DNA from 4 places in the Methylobacterium sp. P5_C11 genome. Region 1 is predicted to be linked to each of the others. Evidence: predicted binding sites of a transcription regulator. Region 1 holds the regulator's gene; each other region holds the start of a gene.
What was found. The regulator LexA, encoded in region 1, represses DNA repair genes until DNA is damaged. The targets are predictions, from matches to a motif close to TGTTCNNNNTGTGTTCNG.

Region 1 (4,190 bases):
GCGAGCGCCAGGGCGGCCAGGGGAAGGGATCGGCAGAAAGCGAAGGGCATCTCGGGGTGTCTCCGTCCGTCTCAAATCGCGACCGGGGCCGCGCAGGCTCTGATGGCCGCAAGGGAGCTAGGCCGAAGCGACTCGTTCGGCAATAGGCCTCGACGTGGAAGCGACGCGGCGACGATCAAAGTGAGCCGAGTGTTTCTGGTCTTGCCGTATTGGTCGATCAAAACAGATCGACTTTTGAACGTGACCAATATTACCGCGAATATGTTCGCTCGGGACGGATGGCGGGACTCTCACGGGTCTCGACGCGTTCGCGGGAGAGACGCACGGGTAGCGTAATGATCCGTCTATATACTCAGCTTTAGGTCATGCGTGGTACCTATATTTTTGAAAAACAAAATATAAAGCTTGTATTTGGCAGCAAAGACGCGAGCTATCCGGACTTTTTCTCTTAATCTGTCTCGTCTTGATTCKGTTGCGGATTGCTGCGAACTCGGCAGCGCTGCATAGGAGCAGGACGCTGAACGGCAGGCCGATCCGGAGCGGCTGTCGGCTCGGGCTAGGCGCGACGCGATGCTGATGGCCGAGATCCGGCGCGTTCAAGCGGCGAACTTCGGCGTCTGCTGGCTCAGGAAGGCGTGGCGTCAGCTCGCCCGCAAGGAGATCGCGGTGGCGCGCGGCACGGTCGCCCGGCTGATGCGGGCGATGGGCTTGGCCAGCGTCGTGGTGCGCGGGCGCAGGGTCCGCACCACCGTGCCCGATCCAGCTGCGGCCGGCCCCCCGCGACCCGGGTAATCGGAAGTTCAAGGGAGCAGGCCCTACGCGAGCGCCACCCCTTTGCCGGAAGCGGCCCCGTCGGCCATCCTCGATCTCCTCAACAGGCTGCAGACGCCGCGCGGCCCGAATAGTAAAGTCGCCTTCGAACACCCGCCCTGATATCAATTTCCCAAAGTGGTGCTAGCGCGGGCCGAGACCCGGATTGCGGCCTGGCAGGCGCGGAACCACCGTGCCGCGCCGCTCGATCGGCGCGTCGCACGCGTAGGCGAATTCGCTCTTCAGCGGATCGAACACGGTCTCGCCGGTGATCCGGCAATCTTCCCGCACCGTCTCGTCGAGATAGGCCCGGGCGGCGGTGCGGAAGCGCTTCACCCGGGTCGCGTCCGGCTCCGGATCGATCCGCGCCTCGCTCAGGTTGCAGCCGGCATATTCGCGCAGGGCGTTCGAGACGATCAGCATCCGGCGCTGCTGCCGGTTATCGTAGACCTCGTAGGGCTCCTTGCAGCCGATCGTCACCACCTGAGGGGTGAGCGCCACATAGTTCCGCGAGATATAGGAAAACCCGGTGGTGCAGCCGGCGAGGCCGAGGGCGGCGAGGCCGAGGGGCAGCAGAGCTGCGGGTCGTCGCATCCGCGTCATTCCAAGCTGGTCCCGGCCCGCGTCCCGGATCCGCCGCCTCTCCGGCGGGGCACGGGCCAGCATTGAAACGGCTCCGCTTGCGCCGTCAATGCGTTTCTCGGCCCGTCCCGTCCGGCGAGGCGCCGGATCGGCCGCATGGCCGGGCCGACACCGGTCCAAGCGTAGCGGTCCCGCCCTTGCAGAACACTTGCGGAACGTTTAACCTGTTCGTGATTTGTTTCGGAGACCGTCACGTGGCGGTCCGCCAAGCCGCGAGTCCCCCGTCGATGCTCACGCGCAAGCAGCTGGACCTCCTGCGATTCATCCAGAGCCGGATGCAGGAATGCGGTGTCCCGCCGTCCTTCGACGAGATGAAGGACGCCCTCGACCTCAAGTCGAAATCGGGCATCCACAGGCTGATCACGGCCCTCGAGGAGCGCGGCTTCCTGCGGCGCCTGCCGAATCGGGCGCGTGCCATCGAGGTGATCCGCATCCCCGAGAGCCTGACCCAGGCGCCCCCGACCGCGGCTTCGGCAGAGCCTCGCCGGTTCACGCCGAGCGTGGTCGAGGGCGGCAAGTCCAAGCAGCCGCCCGCACCGGCGAGCACGCGGATCCTCGACGAGGCCGGCCGCGCCATCTCGATTCCCGTGATGGGCCGGATCGCGGCCGGCACGCCGGTCTCCGCGATCCAGAACCAGAGCCACGCCATCACCCTGTCGCCGGACTTCGTGGCCGGCGGCGAGCACTACGCCCTTGAGGTGCGCGGCGACTCGATGGTCGAGGCCGGCATCCTCGACGGCGACCTCGTGGTGATCCGCAAGCAGGACACTGCCAACACCGGCGACATCATCGTGGCCCTGATCGACGACGAGGAGGCGACCCTCAAGCGCCTGCGTCGCCGGGGCTCCTCGATCGCCTTGGAAGCCGCCAATCCGGCCTACGAGACCCGCGTGCTCGGGCCCGACCGGGTGCGCATCCAGGGACGCCTGGTCAGCCTCGTCCGCCGCTACTGAAGCGGCTCGGCGGGCGCGTCGCCGGAGACGGCGCCGTTGCCTGACCCGTCGGTTTCCGGAGGCGGAGCCTCCGCGGTGTGGGATCCGTCCGACCCGGATGTGACGGGCGTCCGCAGGCGCGGCTCACGTGCCGGTCCCGGCCGCCAGGGTACGGCGCGGCCGTCGGCACGGGTGTACCGGGTGGCGAAACCGTCACCCTCGGCCCGGAGGGCGACCGCTCCGTGGGCGGTGAGGACGCGCCGGTCGATCACCAGCGGGCGCGTGCAGGTCGGGGGCGCCACGAGGCCGGTGATCACCACTGCGGCGCGGGCGCAATCCTCCGGGAAGGCGCGCCGATCCCGGACGAGGGCCACCGCTCGGCCGTCCGGCAGGCGCGCCGTGCAGCCGAGGTGGTCGCAGCGGCCGCTGCCCTGCGGTGCGACCAGCGTTGCGGGCCGCCGTCCGTCACCGTCCGCCTTCAGCCATTGCTCGAGGACGAAGCCGGAAGGGCTGCCCAGCACCGTGAGGCGTCCGTCTGGCCCCCGGACCGCGGCTCCTGCGCCCTGTCGGTCGACGTAGAGGTCGTAACGGTCCGGCCTGGCCGCGAGGACGAGGCCGACCAGGGCAGGCGCCAGGGCGAGCCAGCGCAGGCGCGAGGCTGGGAGCGTCGCCAGCAGCAGGCCGAGGGTCAGCAGGATCAGCGCCGACGTGCCGAAGGCCGGCACGACGACGATCGCCCGCTCGAACCCGGCGATCCAGTCGGAGACGACGAGCATGCCCCCCACCGCCTGACCCATCAGCCACCAGATCGGCCGGTCCTGGGCGAAGGGATAGGCCAGGATCCCGATCACCGCCGACGGCATCACCACGAGGGAGACCAGCGGCAGGGTCAGTGCGTTCCCGACAAGCCCGAAGGGCTGAACCGTCTGGAAATGATAGGTGGCGAAGGGCGCGGTCGCGATCTGGGCCACGAGGGTCGTGGCCAGGGTCCCGGTCACCGCCGAGAGGCCGGTGCCGACGAGCCGCCCGAGCCGCCCCGCCCCGGGGCGCACGAACAGCCGCCCGTCGATCAGCCGGGCGCAGGCGATCAGCCCGGCCACGGCGCCGAACGACATCTGGAAGCTCGGGCCGAGCAGGCCCTCGGGCTCCCGGGCGAGGGCGATCAGGGCGGCCAGCGCGAGGTTGCGCATCGACAGGGCCGGCCGGTCCGCCAGGATCGCGCCCAGCATGATCAGGGTCATGATCAGGGAGCGCTCGGCGGCGATGTCCCAGCCCGAGAAGGCGCAGTAGGCGGTGACCCCGACCATGGCGAAGCCGGCGGCGATCTTCTTGATCGGCCAGACCAGCGCGCAGTACGGCACCGCGGCGAGGACCGCCCGCACCAGCCAGAAGACCACGCCGGCGGCCAGCACCATGTGGAGCCCCGAGATCGACACCACGTGGTAGATTCCGGCGGCGCGGAGCGCGTCGTTGGTCGCCGGCGCGATCAGTCCCCGCTTGCCCGTTACAAGAGCCGCCGCCACCGCGCCCGCTTGTCCCCCTGCGGCCTGCGCGATCCGGCGGGTCAGCGCGTTGCGGGCCTCGTCCAGCAGAGCGGCGAGGCGCAGGCTCATGGGCGGCGGCTCGGTCGGCGCCCGGATCGCGACCGCGCCGACGAGCGAGCCCACCGCGCCGAGTCCCTGGAAATACGCGTCCCGGGCGAAGTCGTAGCCGCCCGGCCGGGCGGCCTCCGGCGGCGGCAGCAGCCGGGCGGTGGCGGCGACGACGTCCCCGGGGCGCGGGATGGGGGTCCTGCGGAACGAGACC
Region 2 (4,190 bases), on a different contig from region 1:
CGATTGCCGCCACGACACCATCAAGGGTCTCGTCCTGCGCACCGAGTTCGTGCGCAAGCGCTGACGCTTCTGGAGCGGCAGGCCGAACCCCCGGCCCCGAGCGGCGAAGCGGGACCCTTGACCCGGGAGCCGGCGCGAAGCCCCTCCTCCGGCGGCGGATCCGCCCCCTCCCGCCCTTGACAGAGGGCGCCGGCCTGCCGCTCTCCGTGCGGATGCCGGACGACACGGACGAGATCGCCATCGTGGGCGGGGGCCCCGCCGGACTCGCGGCGGCGGAGGTGTTGGCCCAGGCCGGCCATTCGGTCACGGTCTACGAGCACATGCCGTCAGTCGCCCGCAAGCTGCTGATCGCCGGGCGTGGCGGCCTCAACATCACCCACAGCGAGAAGCAGGCGGACTTCCTCGCCCGCTACCACCCGCACGGTGTCCTCGACGCCGCCATCTCGGCCTTCCCTCCCGAGGCGCTGCGGGATTGGTGCGCGGACCTCGGCGAGCCGACCTTCGTCGGGTCGAGCGGGCGCGTCTTTCCCCAGAGCTTCAAGGCCTCGCCGCTGCTGCGGGCGTGGCTGGCGCGGCTCGACCGCCTCGGGGTCCGGATCCGCACCCGCCACCGGCTCACGGCAATCGCCGGGGGGCCATCCGCACCCGAGACCCTGGGCGGGGGATCGTCCGCCGGAGGCAGGGATTTCGACCCCGAAGCGGGACGTCCGCACCTGAGGATGCAGGTCGAGACCCCGGACGGCCCCCGCGCCATACGGCCGCGTGCCGCGCTCCTGGCGCTGGGCGGGGCGAGCTGGCCGCGGCTCGGGTCGGACGGGCGCTGGGTGCCGCTCCTCGAAGGGCTCGGCGTGGCGGTGACGCCCTTGCAGGCCGCCAATGCCGGCTTCGCGGTGGCGTGGTCCGACCGGTTCCGGGAGCGCTTTTCCGGCGCCCCGCTGAAGCGGATCGCCCTCGCCTGCGACGGCACCACGGTGCGGGGCGAGGCCGTGGTCACGAAATCCGGCCTTGAGGGCGGGGCGGTCTACGCCCTGTCACGCTCCCTGCGCGCGGCGATCGCCGTCCGGGGCACCGCCCGGCTCGTCGTGGATCTGCGGCCCGACCTGACCCGGGACGCCCTCGCCAGCCGCCTGTCCGGTGCCCGGCCCGGGGATTCGACCGCGACCCGCCTGCGCAAGGCCGCGGGCCTCGCCCCCGTGGCGGCGGGCCTCCTGCGCGAGGCGGGCGGTGGCGCCCTCCCGGCCGATCCGGGGGAACTCGCCGGGCTGATCAAGGCCGCACCGCTGTTCCTCACGGCCTCGGCGCCGATCGAGCGGGCGATCTCGACGGCGGGCGGCGTCCGGCTCGACGCTTTGGACGGGCGGTCGATGCTGCGCGCCCGTCCCGGCCTGTTCCTGGCCGGCGAGATGCTCGACTGGGAGGCTCCGACCGGCGGCTACCTGCTCCAGGGCGCCTTCGCGGGCGGCCGGGCGGCCGCCGCCGGAATGCTCGACTGGCTGTGCGAGACCGGCGGCTGAGGCGGACGCCTCACGGCCGCGTGCAGAACCCGACGATACCGGTTGCCTCCGCCGGGCAGCTGGCGCCCTCCCCGTCATAGACCGGCGCACCGGCCTTGAGGCAATGGGCGGTGACCAGCGTTTCCCCGGCCTCGCAGGTCACGGCGCAACCGCCCGCGCAGTCGGTCTTGCGCACGGGCCGCAGGGCGGAGGCCGCGCCCTCGCCCCTCGGACCCGGGCCGCCCTGCGGGCCGGCCTGACCTCTGGGACCCGGCGGACCCTGGAGGCCCGGAATCCCCGCCTCGCCTTTCGGTCCGGGTGCTCCCTGGGGACCGGCCGGACCCTGAGGGCCTGTCTCCCCCTTCGGACCCGGCTCCCCTTTCGGACCCGTATCGCCCTTCGGCCCCGTATCGCCGTTGGCCCCCATCGCGCCCGGCTCGCCCTTGGGACCCGGCTCGCCCTTGGGACCCGTCTCCCCGGGCGACCCCGCCACGCCCTGAGGCCCGGGCGCGCCCGGTGGTCCCTCGGGGGCGCAATTCGCCACCACCGCCTCGCGCTCGTCCGGATCGGATTTCAGCGTCGCCACACAGGTCGAAGGCCGGTAGGGCACCCGGAAGGTGAACCGCCCGCGTCGGTCGGCCTGGACCGAGATGTCGTCGTCCAGCACCACGATCGCGCCCGGCTTGCGCACCGAGCCAGAGATCCGCAGGTCGCCGGCCTCGATGCGGGCGTCGTAGACCATGATCGGCTGGCTCGGCATCTGCGGCCGCCGGGGCCGGACCGGGCGCGGTCGCGCCGCGGCGGACGGATCCGGCGCCGCGGCCCCCGGATCCGCCGGCTGCTGGGCGAGCGCCGCCCCGGACAGGGCGAGCAGGATCGTCAGGGCGAGGGCTGGGCGCATGCGCGGTCCGGTTCGACCGCGTCACGCACGCGGCGTCGGACTTTGGTCTCGCCCTGCAAGTGAGGTCAACCGCGTTCGTGAAGCTCCAGGTGGAGGCTGAGTCCACAGCCATCCACAGGCCAAGCCGCTGGGCGGACGCAGGATTCCAGGACCCTGCGGAAACCGTTTGTAGATGTTCATGTTATGTTCCTATCGTCCGGCATGACCGGAGCCGACGGAGATGGGGCTGGACCCTGCGGACGAGACCGAGCGGGACCCCGCGCCTGGCGGTCCCCGGGCACGGCTGGCGGCCCTGCGCGCGCGCCTCGCGCCGTCGGCCGGAGGCCGGGACCTGCGCCCGGTCCTGCCGCTGGGCCTGCCCGCCCTCGACGCCCACCTGCCTGGGGGCGGCCTCACCCTGGGGCCGCCCCACGAGATTGCGCCGGCCGAACCCGCGGACGGGATCGCGGCCCTCGGCTTCGTCCTGGCGCTCTGCGCCCGCCACCTTGCCGCGATGCCGGGGGCGGCGCTGGTCGCCGCCGCCCCCGGCCAGCCCCTGCCCCATGGTCACGGGCTCGCGGGGCTGGGCCTCGACCCGGCCCGGTTGCTGCTGCTGGAGGCCGGGGGCGACGCGGAGGTGTTCCGCGCGCTGGAAGCGGCGCTGCACGCCCGCAGCCTCACGGCGCTCGTCGGCCTCCTGCGGGAGGGCCTGCCGCTGAAGCCGGGGCGGCGCCTGCAACTCGCCGCGGAGGGATCCGCCCCGCCCCTCCTTCTGATCCTGCGGCCGGCCTCGGCCGGGCTGCCCAACGGGGCCGCCACCCGCTGGCGGATCGCCGCGGCGCCCGGAGCCCGGGACCGGTTCGGCGCCCTCGACAGGCCGCGCTGGCGGGCGCGGCTCGAACGCTGCCGCAACGGACGCGGCGGCGAGTGGCTTCTGGAGTGGGACCATGCCGCGCATCGTCTGCATCTGCCTGAGCCATTGGCCGGTGACGCGGCTGCGGCGGGCCGGCCTCGCGCCTGAGGCGGGACCTCTGGCGGTGGCGGCCGAGGGGCCTGGGGGCCTGCGGCTCGTGGCCCTCGATCCGCAGGCCCGCGCCCTCGGCCTGACGCCCGGCGAACTCCTCGGCCGCGTCCGGGCGCGGATCGGCGTGCCGCTCCAGGTCTATCCGGCCGATCCGGCCGCCGACCGGGAGGCCCTGCTGCGCCTCTGCCGCTGGGCGTCGGGCTACGCGCCGCTGGTGGCGCCGTTCGGGCCGGCGGAGGCGGCGGACGGGCTCTACATCGACGTCGCCGGGGCAAGCCACCTGCGCGGCGGCGAGGCGAACCTCGTCGCGGATCTGGCCGCCCGGCTCGCCCGGAGCAACATCCCGGCGCGGATCGCGCTGGCCGACACGCCCGGCGCCGCCTTCGCGCTGGCCAGCCAGGGAGGGGGCGAGGGGTGCGTCGTCCCACCGGGCGGCTCTGCGGAGGCCCTGCGGGGGCTGCCCGTGGAAGCCCTGCGGCTCGATCCCGGCACGGTCTCGGGCCTGAGGCGGCTCGGCCTGCGCCGGATCGGCGAACTCGACGCCCTGCCCCGCGGCCCCCTCGCCCGTCGATTCGGCGAGGCCCTGCTGCTGCGCCTCGACCAGGCCCTGGCCCGCAGGCCCGAGCCCCTGGCGCCCCTGTCGGACCCGACGGCGTATGCGGCGGCCCGCGGCTTCCTCGACCCGATCGGCCGGCAATCGGACATCGTCCGGACCGTCCGGGACCTGATGGCGGAGATCGCCCCCCGCCTGGAGCGGGACGGGCTCGGCGCCTGCGCCCTGCGCCTCGCCCTC
Region 3 (4,190 bases), on a different contig from region 1:
TCGTGGCCTGCTGGCCGACATGGACGTAGTGCAGGCCGACCCGCTTGAGGGTCTCGAGCTTGTCGCGGATCGCCGGCACCGCCTTGAACAGCTCGGCCGCCTCCTCGACGGTGGAGTCGAGCACGTCGGCGATGGACTTGCCCCGGTACTTCACCTCCAGGGTCTCGCGGTCGTAGCGCTTGCCCTTGCAGACGTCGCAGGTGACGTAGACGTCCGGCAGGAAGTGCATCTCGATCTTGATGACGCCGTCGCCCGAGCAGGCCTCGCAGCGCCCGCCCTTGACGTTGAACGAGAAGCGCCCCGGCTGGTAGCCGCGGGCCTTGGCCTCCGGCAGGCCGGCGAACCAGTCGCGGATCGGCGTGAAGGCGCCGATATAGGTTGCGGGGTTCGAGCGCGGCGTGCGCCCGATCGGCGACTGGTCGATGTCGATGACCTTGTCGAGATGCTCGAGCCCCTCCAGCCGTCCGTAGGGAGCCGGGTGCTCCAGGGCGCCGTTCAGCTTCTTGGCGATGGCCTTGTAGAGGGTGTCGATCACCAGGGTGGACTTGCCGCCCCCCGAGACGCCGGTGATGCACGTGAACGTGCCCAGCGGGATCTCGACTTCGACGTCCTTGAGGTTGTTGCCCCGTGCGCCGAATAGCCCGAGCGTGCCCTTCCGGGCCTTCCGACGGGCGGTCGGCGTGCGGACTGCCATCGCGCCCGTGAGGTACTTGGCCGTGAGGGAGGCGGGATTGGCCAGAACCTCGGCGGGGGTGCCCTGCGCGATGATCTCGCCGCCGTGGATGCCGGCCCCCGGGCCGACATCGACCACGTAGTCGGCCTGCAGGATCGCGTCCTCGTCGTGCTCGACCACGATCACCGAGTTGCCGAGGTCGCGCAGGCGCTTGAGCGTGCCGAGCAGCCGCTCGTTGTCGCGCTGGTGCAGGCCGATCGACGGCTCGTCGAGGACGTAGAGCACGCCGGTCAGCCCCGAGCCGATCTGCGAGGCCAGCCGGATGCGCTGGCTCTCGCCCCCCGAGAGCGAGCCCGAGCCGCGGGAGAGCGTCAGGTATTCGAGGCCGACATCCACGAGGAAGCTCAGCCGGTCGCGGATCTCCTTGAGGATCCGGACCGCGATGGCGTTCTGCTTGGCCGTGAGCCTCTCGGGCAGCTCCGAGAACCAGCGGTGCGCCTCGCTCACCGACAGGGCGGTCACGTCGGCGATGTCGGCCATGGCGACCTTCACGGCCAGCGCCTCGGGCTTCAGCCGCTTGCCGCCGCAGGCGGCGCAGGGCGTCTCGCTCATGAAACGCCCGATCTCCTCCCGCACCGCGTCGGAATCGCTCTCCTTGTAGCGGCGCTCCAGGTTCGGGATCACGCCCTCGAAGGGCTTGTTGACCGTGTACTTGCGCAACCCGTCGTCGTAGGCGAAGCGGACCGCCTGCTTGCCCGAGCCGTACAGCACGATGGCGCGGGCCGTCTCCGGCAGGCTCTGCCAGGGGACGGCGGTCTTGAAGCCGAACTGCTCGGCCAGCGCGTCGAGCGTCTGGCCGTAATAGGGCGAGGTCGATTTCGCCCAGGGTCCGACCGCGCCCCGCTTCAGGCTGAGGGCCGGATCCGAGATCACCAGCTCGGGGTCGATCCGCATCTCGTGGCCGATGCCGCTGCAGGTCGGGCAGGCGCCGAACGGATTGTTGAACGAGAACAGCCGCGGCTCGATCTCCGCGATGGTGAAGCCCGAGACCGGGCAGGCGAAGCGCGACGAGAAGGTGATGGTCCGGGGCGCCTCCCCCTCGGGGGCGTCGGCGAAGACGATCTCGCTGATGCCGTCGGCGAGTTCCAGCGCGGTCTCGAAGGAATCGGCGAGCCGCGCGGCGATGTCGGCCCGGACCACGATCCGGTCGACCACCACGTCGATGTCGTGCTTGAACTTCTTGTCGATCTTGGGCACGTCGTCGATGGCGTAGTACTCGCCGTTGACGCGCAGCCGCTGAAAACCTTTCTTTTGGTATTCGGCGATTTCCTTGCGGTACTCACCCTTGCGGCCGCGGACCACGGGCGCCAGCAGGTAGAGCCGGGTCTTCTCCGGCAGTTCCAGCACGCGGTCGACCATCTGCTGGACGGTCTGGCTCTCGATCGGCAGGCCGGTGGCCGGCGAGTAGGGGATGCCGACCCGCGCCCAGAGCAGGCGCATGTAGTCGTAGATCTCGGTGACCGTCCCCACGGTGGAGCGGGGGTTCTTCGASGTGGTYTTCTGYTCGATSGAGATSGCCGGCGACAGSCCGTCGATCTGGTCGACGTCSGGCTTSKRCATCATCTCCAGGAACTGGCGGGCATAGGCCGAGAGGGACTCGACGTAGCGGCGCTGCCCCTCGGCGTAGATCGTATCGAAGGCGAGCGACGACTTGCCCGAGCCCGAGAGCCCGGTGAACACCACGAGCTTGTCCCGGGGGATGGTCAGGTCGACGTTCTTGAGGTTGTGCTCCCGGGCGCCGCGGATGGTGATGACCCGCCGGTCCTCGGCCGGGGTCGGGGCGGCGTCGAACAGGGCCTCCAGCTTGGCGTCGCGGGCGGCCTCCTCCGGCCGGGCCGCTTGTCCGGCCTTCGCGCGGTGCGGCTTGGGCTGGGCCGGCTTGGGCTGTGCCGGCTTGGCGGCTTCGTCCTTCGGAGCCGTCGCCTTCGGAGCCGTCTTGGCGGCGGATTTCGGCGTGGCGATGGGACTGGCTTGGGCGGCGCCGGCGCGGCTTGCGGCACGACTTCCAGCTTGGGCTTTGGCCATGAGGGCGGCGGTCTTTCGAGGCGTCGACGCAGTCGGATCGGAGTCCGGATCGGATTCGCGCGCGGGCCAGCCGCCGCTCCGACACATGTCGAGCCCGAGGGGGCCGACGGCAAGGTGGGGCCGGCGGGACGCAGGCCCGTCATGCACCGCCCTTGCTAGAACGAAACGCGTACGACGACAACCACCCGTGGATCGGCTTCCGTGCCGGCGCGCGCGGCGAGGCGATCCCGGGGCGCCACACGGATCGCGCACGGATCGCGCAAAGATCGCGGTTGCGCCGCCCTCGGTGGCTGCGCTGCGCGCGACGACGGACCGGTGTTGCACCGCGGGCGTCCAGGCCCCACGTCGCCGAGGCCCGCCCTCAGACCCCTTCCCGCCGACCGGTGCCGATGCCAGCGCTCGACCTGACCGACCCGGCCGCCCTCCGCGCAGCCGAGGACCGGGCCGCAGCCCAGCGGCGGCTGTCCACGCGGCTCCTGTTCCTGATCGTCGGCATCGCCAACGCCACCTGGGCGCCGCTGGTGCCGCTGGTGAAGGCGCGCGCCGGCCTCGACGCGGCGGGGCTCGGGCTGCTGCTCCTCACCTTCGGCATCGGCTCGCTCCTGGCGATGCCGGGCGCCGGGGCGGCGGCGGAGCGGCTCGGCTACCGGCCCGTCCTGCTCGCCGGGACGGGGGCGATCGGCCTCGCCCTGCCGGTTCTGGCTGTGGGCGCGGGGCTCGTGCCGCTCACCCTGGCGCTGCTGCTGTTCGGGGCCGGGATGGGGGCGGTGGACTGCGTCATGAACCTGCAGGCGGTGGTCGTGGAGCGCGCCGGCGGGCGGCCGATGATGTCGGGTTTCCACGGCCTCTACAGCCTCGGCTGCATCCTCGGGGCGCTGCTCGCCAGCGGCCTGCTGGCCAGCGGGATCGGCGCGGGCTGGAGCGTGCTGATCCTGGCCGGCGGGATCGCGGTCCTGTTCGCGGCGGCCTGGCCCGGCATCCTGGATGGGGAGCGGGGCGGGGGCGGCCCCGCCTTCGCGCTGCCCCGCGGCCCGGTACTGGTTCTGGGCCTGCTCTGCTTCGTCGTGTTCCTCACCGAGGGCTCGGCCCTCGACTGGAGCGCGGTGTTCCTGATCCAGCAGCGCGGGCTCGACCCGGCCTGGGCGGCCCTCGGCTACGCGGCCTTCTCGGTCACCATGACCGCCGGTCGGCTGACCGGTGACCGGGTCGTGGCCCGGCTCGGCCGGCGGCGCGTGGTGATCCTCGGCGGCCTGCTGGCGGCGGCCGGGCTGGCGCTCTCGGTCGTCGTTCCGGCCTGGGAGGCGGCGCTCGCCGGCTACGCCCTGGTCGGGGCGGGCTGCGCCAACATCGTCCCGGTCCTGTTCACGGCAGCGGGCCGCCAGACCGCGATCCCCGCGCGCGTCGCGGTGCCGGCGGTGACGACGCTGGGCTA
Region 4 (4,190 bases), on a different contig from region 1:
GAGCCGGTCTGGGCGGTGTTGGCCTGCGCCCGCTGCCAGCCCGGCGTGCCGTAGCTCGACCCGAACGGGGCCGGGTTGCGGTCGAACCGCGAGGCCCCGGCCGAGAAGTGGGCGGGCGCCTCGACCACGTCGACGGCCGATTCCGGCAACTCGTCGATGAACCGGGACGGGATGGTCGATGACCACAGGCCATGGATCCGCCGGTTGACCGCGAAGGAGAGCTTCGCCCGCTTCCGCGCCCGGGTCAGGCCGACATGGGCGAGGCGCCGCTCCTCCTCGAGACCCGCCCGCCCGCTCTCGTCCAGTGCGCGCTGGCTGGGGAACAGGCCGTCCTCCCAACCGGGCAGGAACACGGTGTCGAATTCGAGTCCCTTGGCGGCGTGGAGCGTCATCAGCGAGACCCGGTCGGCGCCCTCGGTCTCGGAGGCCTCCATCACCAGGGAGACGTGCTCCAGGAAGGCCGCCATGTCGGGGAATTCCTCCATGGACCGGACGAATTCCTTCAGGTTCTCGAGACGCCCGGCGGCATCCGCCGAGCGGTCCTTCTGCCACATCTCGGTATACCCGGATTCCTCCAGGACGATCTGGGCGACCTCGCTGTGCGGCTGCGATTCGACCAGCCGAGCCCACCGCGAGAAACTCTGGGTGAGCGCCCGCAGGGTGGAGCGGACCCGGGGCTTCAGCTCGTCGGTCTCGCACAGGCGCTCGGCGGCGATCCGCAGGGGCAGCCGGTTGGCCCGGCCATAGGTGTGGAGCTGCTGGAGGGTCGCGTCGCCGAGGCCGCGCTTGGGCGTGTTGACGATCCGCTCGAAGGCGAGGTCGTCGCTGACGTTCACGGTGGCCCGGAGATAAGCCAGCGCGTCGCGGATCTCGGCGCGCTCGTAGAAGCGCGGGCCGCCGATCACCCGATAGGGGAGCCCGAGCTGGACGAACCGGTCCTCGATCTCGCGCATCTGCGCGGAGATCCGCACCAGCACGGCGATCTCCGAGAGGGGATGCTGCTTCGCCTGGAGGGATTCGATCGACTCGGCGAGCATCCGAGCCTCCTCCTCGGAATCCCAGGCGCCCGTCACGGTGACGCGCTCGCCCGGCTCGTCGTCGGTGCGCAGGGTCTTGCCGAGGCGGCTCTCGTTCCTGGCGATCAGCCCCGAGGCGGCGGCCAGGATGTGTCCCGTGGAGCGGTAGTTGCGCTCCAGCCGCACCACCACGGCGCCGGGGAAGTCGTGCTCGAAGCGCAGGATGTTGTCGACCTCAGCACCGCGCCAGCCATAGATCGATTGGTCGTCGTCGCCCACGCAGGCGATGTTCTTGCGGTTCTGGGCGAGGAGGCGCAGCCACAGGTACTGGGCGACGTTGGTGTCCTGATACTCGTCGACCAGGATGTACCGGAACCGGTCTTGGTAGTTGGCGAGCACATCGGGATTGTCCCGCCAGAGCTTGAGGCACAGGAGCAAAAGGTCGCCGAAATCGACGGCGTTCAGCGTCGCCAGTCGGGCCTGGTAGGCGCTGTAGAGCGTGCCGCCCTTGCCGAACGCGAACGAGGCGGCCTCGCCGGGCGGCACCTGCTCGGGCGCGAGGCCGCGGTTCTTCCAGCCATCGATGGCGTGGGACAGGGCGCGGGCCGGCCAGCGCTTCTCGTCGACGTTCTGATCGGCGATGACCTGCTTCATCAGCCGGAGCTGGTCGTCGGTGCCGAGGATGGTGAAGTCGGATTTCAGGCCGACAAGTTCGGCGTGGCGGCGCAGGATCTTGGTGCCGATGGCGTGGAACGTACCGAGCCAGGGCATGCCCTCGCCGGCGGGACCGATCAGCGCGCCGATCCGGAGCTTCATCTCCCGAGCGGCCTTGTTGGTGAAGGTAACCGCCAGGATGTCGAAGGGGCGCGCGCGGTTCGTGGCGATCAGGTGGGCGATGCGGGTGGTGAGCACCCGGGTCTTGCCGGTGCCGGCGCCTGCCAGCACGAGCACCGGTCCCTCCGTGGTCTCGACGGCGCGGCGCTGCTCGGGGTTGAGCCCCTCGAGGTAGGCGGCGGCGTCGCGGCGGAGCGCACCCATGGCGCGGGCGGCGATGGATGAGGCGGGAGCGCCGTCCCCGGCGGGCTGCGCGTGCGGGCGGTTCTGCATCCCGCTTCCCTGGACCAAATCGCGAACGGCGTCGAGGTGGTTCGGGCAGGATGCGACCGGAGCGTGTGTTGCGGGACGATACGCCTCGCCTGTCGACGACCGCTCGGCGGCGCGAACTGGGCCGGGACCCGGACCCTGCAGTGCGGCTGTTCGAGCGGCTGCCTCCGACCCCTCTCGGTCACGCCCTCAGCGATCGGTATTTCCCGAACGCGGCCGTTCCTGGCCCATCGAGCGACTCTGGCTTGGGGTGGAACTCTGACGTCGGATCGATGCGCCGGTGGCCGAACGTCGATCCCATGCCTGCGAGGGTCCGAGGGCCGGCCTCCTCTTCATCGCCGGAGCTGATGGTGGACCCGTGCGGGACGCTCGTCCAAGACGCATCGCTTCACGCTTCAACTCGGGCCTGGAGCGGATTTGATTTCCAGAAGAGCAGCCAGACCGGCATCGGTGATGCCCCACTCGATGACGGAATGCCCACCCAGGCGATGCGAGCGGACATCTCCGATGCGCTCGATGAGGCCCAGACGCTCCAACAGGAGATTTCTGGCGTCGTCAGCCGCCATGGAACGGTTGCGCGTGCCAATCAGGCTGAGGCGTTCGCCCTGCGTCTTCTTCAAGATCGCGCTCACGGGCTGGCCCGTGCGCCTGCGGAAGCACCCCAGTTCTGGGTGGTGATCAAGGCCGACACACGATCGCCGCACCGCCCGAGACGTCGACCTCTCCAATAGCCCCTCGACGGCTTGCGCCGCACGGCGGGTGATCATTTTCTCGCCGTCGACCGTTGCGATGGGCGGGATCGCTGACCTGGATGTCACGGGGCTGAAGCCCGTTCCTCAGAGTGAAGCATCGAGCCGCCCTGTCACGAAAAGGCCCGGGCCGCTCCCATAACGGCAACGGCCAGGATTAATACCTCGCTCTTCGACTCATGAACTTGGCCGTACGCACCGCTTGCGTACCGTGCGGCAGCCCTTGCTGACGCTTCGACGCGGCACCAACCGGGCAACGTCCCTCAGAGCGTCCGGGAGCCCGTTGGCGTGTCGTCCGACGGGCTCGTCTGACACACGCCATCAGCCGGCCTTGAGGTACCTGTCCATGCTGGCACCGAGCCCAGCGGAATGCGCTTCGAGCGTGTCGGAGATCTGCCGGACCATCTCGGCGAGTTGCCCGGTCTCGCCGGCCGCCGTCGAGACACCGGCGATGTTGGATGACATCTCCTGGGTCGAGGCGGCCTGCTCCTCGACTGCGCTCGCCATGGCCAGCGTCAGCTTCGAGAGTTCGGCGACTTCGTCCGTGATCAGGCGGATTGCTGTGACGGCTTCGCCGGTCGCCTTCTGGATGTCATGCACCTTGTGGGTGATCTCGCCGGTCGCCTTCGCCGTCTGGCCGGCGAGCTCCTTGACCTCCGTGGCCACGACCGCGAAGCCGCGCCCGGCCGCCCCGGCGCGCGCCGCCTCGATCGTGGCGTTGAGGGCGAGCAGGTTGGTCTTGTCGGCGATGGACTTGATCATGCCCACCACCGCGTCGACCTCGCCCGCGTTGGTGGCGAGATTACGCACGGTCGCGTCCGTCGCCGTCGCCTGGTTGGCGATCTGCTGAGTGCGCTCGGAGACCCGCCCGACCTGTCCCGAGATCTCATGGATCGAACTCGTCATCTCCTCTGAACCGGCCGCGACGGAATTGGCGCGCTCGCTCGCGGCGTCGGCCGAGCGGTTCAAGCCTTGCGCCGAGTCTTTCATCTCGCCGATGGCGGTCCCGAGCGCCTCGACCACGCCGGCGACCTCCTCGGCCATGGCGAGTTGCGCCGTGATGACCGACCAGGTCAGCATCGGACCGACGTAGGCGCCGTCCGCGTCGGTGATCGCCGAGACCTGCAGGTCCAGCGTCTCGGGACCGACCTTGATCTTGGTCCGGTGCGGCAGCCGGCTCGCATCGGCCAGCATGTTGCGCTGGTGGTGCGGGTTCTTGTGGAAGACGTCGAACGATCGACCCATCATCTCCGACGCCTTGATCGGTAGGTATCTCTCGATCGCCTCGAGGGTCTTGCGCGACGTGTTGTTGAGGTAGTTG

Region 2: ACXJKQ_RS09365 (ImuA family protein) is a predicted target of LexA. The motif match lies at 2,568-2,585, and genes of this name have one in related genera.
Region 3: uvrA (excinuclease ABC subunit UvrA) is a predicted target of LexA. The motif match lies at 2,915-2,932, and genes of this name have one in related genera.
Region 4: ACXJKQ_RS16795 (ATP-dependent helicase) is a predicted target of LexA. The motif match lies at 2,134-2,151, and genes of this name have one in related genera.

What each region holds. Positions count from the first base shown of each region.
Region 1 is NZ_JBFULS010000022.1:14,042-18,231, forward strand. It holds gene ACXJKQ_RS13715 (SRPBCC family protein) at 1-50, opposite strand, end outside; partial or broken gene ACXJKQ_RS13720 (IS3 family transposase) at 517-823, shown strand; gene ACXJKQ_RS13725 (hypothetical protein) at 955-1,404, opposite strand; gene lexA (transcriptional repressor LexA) at 1,680-2,405, shown strand; gene ACXJKQ_RS13735 (ComEC/Rec2 family competence protein) at 2,399-4,190, opposite strand, start outside.
Region 2 is NZ_JBFULS010000012.1:97,600-101,789, forward strand. It holds gene ACXJKQ_RS09350 (alkylphosphonate utilization protein) at 1-64, shown strand, start outside; gene ACXJKQ_RS09355 (TIGR03862 family flavoprotein) at 213-1,514, shown strand; gene ACXJKQ_RS09360 (collagen-like protein) at 1,525-2,394, opposite strand; gene ACXJKQ_RS09365 (ImuA family protein) at 2,615-3,394, shown strand; gene ACXJKQ_RS09370 (Y-family DNA polymerase) at 3,321-4,190, shown strand, end outside.
Region 3 is NZ_JBFULS010000085.1:3,334-7,523, reverse strand. It holds gene uvrA (excinuclease ABC subunit UvrA) at 1-2,758, opposite strand, end outside; gene ACXJKQ_RS26445 (MFS transporter) at 3,148-4,190, shown strand, end outside.
Region 4 is NZ_JBFULS010000031.1:13,821-18,010, reverse strand. It holds gene ACXJKQ_RS16795 (ATP-dependent helicase) at 1-2,123, opposite strand, end outside; gene ACXJKQ_RS16790 (hypothetical protein) at 2,516-2,740, opposite strand; gene ACXJKQ_RS16785 (methyl-accepting chemotaxis protein) at 3,191-4,190, opposite strand, start outside.